Linked DNA regions of Azoarcus olearius. The protein of the gene in region 2 interacts with the protein of the main gene of each other region in a pairwise test. Links are inferred from orthologs where the notes say so. Each region holds a gene or a part of one and is shown on either strand. Other genes may lie near its edges.

Evidence for each region.
Region 1: the proteins of trkA (region 2) and ptsN interact in binary tests that used the Escherichia coli proteins (3 or more experiments, as listed by UniProt). The link is inferred for Azoarcus olearius from one-to-one orthologs.

The regions. Positions count from the first base shown.
Region 1 is NZ_CP016210.1:546,639-549,663, forward strand. The notes cover bases 318-3,025. They hold ptsN (PTS IIA-like nitrogen regulatory protein PtsN), read right to left. Parts: upstream 2,061-3,025; coding sequence 1,575-2,060; downstream 318-1,574. Other genes in these bases: ilvA (threonine ammonia-lyase, biosynthetic), read right to left, coding at 318-540; hprK (HPr(Ser) kinase/phosphatase), read right to left, coding at 665-1,606; hpf (ribosome hibernation-promoting factor, HPF/YfiA family), read right to left, coding at 2,194-2,517; dqs_RS02540 (RNA polymerase factor sigma-54), read right to left, coding at 2,532-3,025. In the rest of the region: more of ilvA, read right to left, coding at 1-317. UniProt on the Escherichia coli protein: Seems to have a role in regulating nitrogen assimilation.
Region 2 is NZ_CP016210.1:4,438,089-4,441,262, reverse strand. What follows is about bases 57-2,913. They hold trkA (Trk system potassium transporter TrkA), read left to right. Parts: upstream 57-711; coding sequence 712-2,115; downstream 2,116-2,913. Other genes in these bases: dqs_RS20300 (TrkH family potassium uptake protein), read left to right, coding at 2,115-2,913; dqs_RS20310 (sigma-54-dependent transcriptional regulator), read left to right, coding at 57-629. Also shown: more of dqs_RS20310, read left to right, coding at 1-56; more of dqs_RS20300, read left to right, coding at 2,914-3,174. UniProt on the Escherichia coli protein: Part of the constitutive potassium transport systems TrkG and TrkH. May regulate the transport activity of TrkG and TrkH systems. Binds to NAD(+) and NADH.

The DNA.
Region 1 (3,025 bases), 3.9 Mb from region 2 along the record:
GACGGCGCAGAAGATCGCGTGGATCGGCTTCGCATGCGCGCGCAGGATTTCCATGCCGATGGTGCCCTGGCCGGCGATCACGTCGGGGTCGTCGTAGGGATGGACGAAGGTGAGCTTTTCCGCTTTTTCCAGCTCCAGCGCGTGCGCGTACGCGTCGGAATAGGACTCGCCCGCCAGCACTACCTCGCCGCCGCGGCTGCGCACCGCGTCGATCTTGATCTGCGGCGTCGTCGTCGGCATCACGATCACCGCGCGCACCCCCAGCTTCTGCGCCGACAGCGCGACGCCCTGGGCGTGGTTGCCGGCCGAAGCGCAGATGACGCCGCGCTGCAGCGCCTGCGGCGACAGGTTGGCCATCTTGTTGTACGCGCCGCGCAGCTTGAAGCTGAACACCGGCTGCATGTCCTCGCGCTTCAGGTAGATCCGGTTACCGCTTCGCGCCGACAGGTTGGTCGCCAGATCGAGCGGGGTTTCCACCGCAAGATCATAGACTTGGGCGTTGAGGATGCGTTCCAGGTAATCGGGACTGGCGGAAGTCATGGCAGAAGGACGGGCGCGGCAAAGGAGACGAGGTTAGCAGCCGGGGCGCAACCCCAGCAAGGGCGATGCCGGCTGCCAGGCAGGGGACGGGCTTGGCGGGAGGGGGCGCCGCGCGGCGCCAGGGTCAGAGGCCGTCGCCGTCGCCCATCAGCATCCGGCTCTGGCGGTCGATGAATTCCTGGGTGGAGTCGACGCCGCGCAGCTGCAGGATGGTGGACCGCACCGCGGCTTCGAGCAGCACCGCAAGGTTGCGGCCTGCGGCCACCGGCAGGGTGACGCGCGGCGTGCTGACGCCCAGGATGACCTGCTGCTCCTGCTGCACCGGCAGGCGGTTCGGGTCGTCCTGGCCGGGCTGGCGGCGTTCGAGATGGCAGACCAGGCGCAGGCGCATCTTCCGCCGGCAGGCCGTCTCGCCGAAGATCGTGCGGATGTTGAGGATGCCGAGCCCGCGGACCTCGATGAAGTCCTTCAGCAGTTCCGGGCAGCGTCCTTCGAGCACCGTGGGCGCGGTGCGGGAGAACTCGACGATGTCGTCCGCGACCAGGCCGTGGCCGCGCGAGATCAGCTCGAGCGCGAGTTCGGACTTGCCGGCGCCGGAGTTGCCGGTAATGAACACGCCGATGCCGAGCACGTCCATGAACACGCCGTGCAGCGAGATCTTTTCCGCCAGCTGGCGCGACAGGTAGAGCCGCAACTGGTCGATCACGCTGGCCGAGGGGTGCGGCGTGGAGAACAGCGCCACGTTATGCGCGGTGCAGACGCCGTGCACGATGTTGGGCGTTTCGCAGCCGTCGGCCACGATGATGGCGGGCGGGCGCGCGGACAGGATGCCGTTGAGGTGGTGCGCGACCTTCTCGCGCGACTGGCGCCGGGCCCATTCGAGTTCGGCGGCGCCCAGCACCTGCAGGCGGGTGGGATGGATCAGGTTCAGGTGGCCGACGAGGTCGGCCGGCCACATGCGTTCTTCAGCGACGGACAGGACAGCGTCGAGCGGCCCGCTGACGTGGGTCAGTTGCAGCCGGGGACCCTGGTCCTCATACAGCCGCGCGACGCTGGTCTGCCGCATCGGGCCCCCAGTTGGCGAACAGCGCGTGGATGGTGGCGGCGTCCGGGGCGACCAGCAGCTGTTCGCGGAAGGCGCGCTCGCTGAACATCTGCGCGAGTTCCGACAGCAACTGCAGATGGGTCTCGTTGGCCTGCTCGGGCACCAGCAGCACGAACAGCAGGTTCACCGGGCGGCCGTCGGGCGCGTCGAACTGGACCGGAGCGCTCAGGCGCAGGAAGGCGCCGGCGGCTTCCTTCAGGCCCTTGATGCGGCCGTGCGGGATGGCGATACCCTGACCCAGTCCGGTGGAACCCAGCCGTTCCCGGGAGAACAGGCTGTCGAATACGGTGCTGCGGGCGATGCCCTGGTTGTTTTCGAACAGCAGGCCGGCGTGCTCGAAAACCCGTTTCTTGCTGCTCGCGTCGAGATCGACGACGACATTGGAAAGGGGCAGGAGTTGGGCGATCAGGCTCATGCGCGGGAGAGGGCTTGCGCGGCCGGGGAGGACTGGCGGCGCGGGGAGCGGGAGGACGGTGCGGATGCGGGCGGGCGTCGTCGGAACGGCGCGGATTATACCCGCACCCGGCACCGGAGGATGGCGCGGAAGCTCAGGCCTCGGGGCTCTGGTGCTTCAGGGCGTCGTGGTTGTGGTCGCTGACCTTCTGCTTGTACTTCTGCACCTGGCGGTCGAGCTTGTCGGCCATGCTGTCGATCGCCGCGTACAGGTTGGCGTCGTCGCTCTCGACGTAGATGTCCTTGCCGCGCACGTGGACGGTGACTTCCGCCTTCTGCTTCAGTTTTTCCACCGAGAGAATCACGTTCACGCTGGTGACGTTGTCGAAGTGCGCGATCACGCGATCGAGCTTGGTCACGACGTATTCGCGGATCGCCGGCGTGACTTCGACGTGATGCCCGGTGATGTTGAGATTCATGATGAGTCCTCTTTTTAGATCGTTTTGCGCAGACTGACCGGCGGGATATTGAGCGATTCGCGATACTTGGCGATGGTCCGCCTGGCGACCACGATACCCTGCTGGCCCAACAATTCGGCAATCCGGGCGTCGGACAGGGGTTTCTTCCTGTCCTCGGCATCCACCAACTGGCGAATCAGCGCGCGAATCGCCGTGGAGGAGGCCGCGCCACCGGTATCGGTGGCGACATGGCTGCCGAAGAAATACTTGAGTTCGAACACGCCGCGCGGGGTCGCCATGAACTTCTGGGTGGTGACGCGCGATACGGTGGATTCGTGCAGCTCGAGCTGGTCTGCGATCTCCCGGAGTGTAAGCGGCCGCATGGCCACCTCCCCATGATCGAAGAACTGCCGTTGCTGGTCAACGATGGCCTGGGAGACACGCAGGATGGTGTCGAAGCGCTGCTGCACGTTCTTGATCAGCCAGCGCGCCTCCTGCAGCTGGCTGGTCAGGCCGCCGCCCTGGCCCC
Region 2 (3,174 bases):
CCGGTGAGCTGGCCCGCCTGTCGCGCAGCCAGCAGAAGAACCTCGCGTTCGCCATCGACCGCCTCGACAGATATGACCTTCGCATTGTCGTGGCCACCGATCGCGGGGTGGACGCGCTACTTGCCGACGGCTGGGACGAATCCCTGCTCAGCCGGCTGTTCGAGGTCAGTCTGGCGCCGCCCTCGATCACCGACGTCAAGGACGACCTGCCGGAACTCGCGAGCCAGATCCTGCTGCACCTGGTGGAAGGCGGCGAGGTGCCGTTGCGGCGCTTCTCGTCGGCGGCCCTCAACCAGCTGCGGACCCAGGCCTGGCCCGGCGGCTATGCCGAGCTGCGGGCCGCGGTGAAGTCGCTCGCGCTGGGCACGCTGGAGGACGAGATCGCGCTCGCCGACGTGCGTCGCCTGCTGCAGCCGCCGGCCGACGCCGCGGTCAGCGGCATTTCGCTCGACCAGCCGCTGCGCGAGGCGCGCGAGGCCTTCGAGCGCATGTACTTCGAGTACCACCTGCGGCTGGAGAGCGGCAACATGACCCGGCTGGCGGAGAAGACCGGCCTGGAGCGGACCCACCTCTATCGCAAACTCAAGCAATTGGGCCTGCAGGCGGGCAGGCGTCACGAAGAGGCCTGAAGCCACGGTGCCGGCACGGTATCGCCGGCCTACCCGCGCAGCGTAGAATCGCGGTCCCAAATTTCAAGCGGGGTGGTCGCGCGTGAAGATCATCATCCTCGGCGCCGGGCAGGTCGGCGCTTCGGTGGCGGAAAATCTCGTCTCCGAAGCCAACGACATCACTCTGGTCGACACCAACGCCGACCAGCTCGCCAGCCTGCGTGAACGGCTCGAAATCCGCACCGTGTGCGGCAACGCCGCCTCACCCTCGGTACTGCGCGACGCCGGCGCCGACGACGCCGACCTGCTGATCGCGGTCACCCAGTCCGACCAGACCAATCTGTGCGCCTGCCGGGTCGCGAAAGCGCTGTTCAATCTGCCGACGCGCATCGCCCGGTTGCGCTCGACCGATTACGTCGATCACCCGGAACTCCTCAATGACGAAAACTTCGCGGTGGACTTTTCCATCTGTCCGGAGCAGATCGTCACCGACTACATCAAGCGCCTGATCGCCTTTCCGGAGGCGCTACAGGTGCTGGAGTTTGCCGACGGCGTCGTCAGCCTGATCGGTGTGCGCGCCTTCGAAGGCGGCCCGTTGGTCGGCCACCCGCTGAAGGCGCTGCGCTTCCACCTGCCCAATGTCGAGGTCCGGATCGCCGCCATCTACCGCAACGGCGAGCCGATCATCCCGGAAGGCGACACCGTGATCGTGCCGGGGGACGAGGTGTTCTGCCTCGCGGCGAGCGTGCATATCCGCCAGGTGATGCGCGAACTGCGGCGCACCGACAGGCCGATGCGGCGGGTCATGATCGCGGGCGGCGGCAACATCGGCCTGCGTCTCGCGCGCAGCATCGAGCGCGACTACCACGTCAAGCTCCTCGAAGTGGACAAGCGCCGGGCCGAAACGCTGGCGACCCAGTTGAGCAACGCGCTGGTGCTGAGCGGCGACACCACCGACGAGAAGCTGCTCGAGAACGAAGGCATCGACGAGATGGACCTGTTCGTCGCGCTGACCAACGACGAGGAAGACAACATCATGTCGGCCTCGCTCGCCAAACGCATGGGCGCGCGCCGCACGCTGGCGCTGATCAACCGCAAGAGCTACGTGGACCTGGTGCAGGGCGGGCCGATCGACATCGCCATTTCGCCGGCCCACACCTCCATCGGTTCGCTGCTTGCCCATGTGCGCCGGGGCGACGTGGTGGCGGTGCACAGCCTGCGCCGCGGTGCGGCCGAAGCGCTGGAGATCATCGCCCACGGCTCGCCCAAGGATTCGAAGGTGGTCGGCCGTCGGATCGAGGAAATCGCCCTGCCGAAGGGCGCCACCATCGGCGCCATCGTGCGCGAGGAAAAGCGCGCCGACGGCAAGCTGTTGCGCCGCGTAGTGATCATTCCGCACCACGACACCCTGGTGGAACGCGAAGACCACGTGATCGTGTTCTGTACCCACAAGAACCTGGTGCGCAAGGTGGAAAAGCTGTTCCAGGTCGGATTCACTTTCCTGTGATGCGCGGCGCCAACGCGCGGGCCTATTTCCCCGCTTTCAACGCCCTGGGCCTGATCATCATGATCTTCGGCCTGCTGATGGTTTTTCCGCTGGCGGTCGCCTGGGCCTTGGGCGACGGCGCGGAAATGGCATTCGATCAGGCCATCCTCGTCACCTTCTTCGCCGGCCTGCTGCTGTGGGCCGCCACCCGCAGCCGGCGCCGCGACCTGCGGGTGCACGACGGCTTCCTGCTCGTGGCCGCGACCTGGGTGATCCTGCCGGTATTCGGCGCGCTGCCGCTGATGGCCTTCCTGCCCGAGCTGACGCCCACCGACGCCTACTTCGAAGCGGTATCCGGCCTCACCGCCACCGGCGGCACCGTGCTCACCGGGCTCGACCGGCTGCCGACTTCGATCAACCTGTGGCGGACCTTCATGCACTGGATAGGCGGCATGGGGGTGATCGTGCTGGTGGTCGCAATCCTGCCGCTGCTCGGCATCGGCGGCCGCCAGCTGTTCAAGGCCGAGGTGCCGACGCCGATGAAGGAAACCAGCCTGACGCCGCGCATCGCCGAAACCGCGAAGGGGCTGTGGCTTACCTACATCCTGCTGACCATCGCTTGCGGTTTCAGCCTGTGGCTGGCGGGGCTGGAAGGCTGGGACGCGGTGATCCACGCATTTTCGGTCACCGGGCTGGGAGGTTTTTCCAGCCGCGACGAATCGCTCGGCTATTTCGGCAACGTCGCGGTCGAGGGCGTGGCGATGGTGTTCGCGCTCGCGTCCGCGCTCAACTTCTCGACCCACTACCTGGCGCTGTCGCGACGTTCGTTTGCGCCCTACCTGCGCGACCCGGAGATTCCCTTCTTCTTCGCCGTGCTGTTGTTCAGCATCGCGCTGCTCACCGTCTACCTGCAGCAGTTCGAGGCCCACGCCGACCTGTTCTCGACAGTGCGCTATGTCGCGTTCCACGTGGTGTCGATCTCCACCTCGCTCGGCCTGGCCACCTACGACTACACGATGTGGCCGATGTTCGCGCAGATCTGGGTCCTGTTCCTCGGCAGCTTCATGGCCTGTTCGGGGT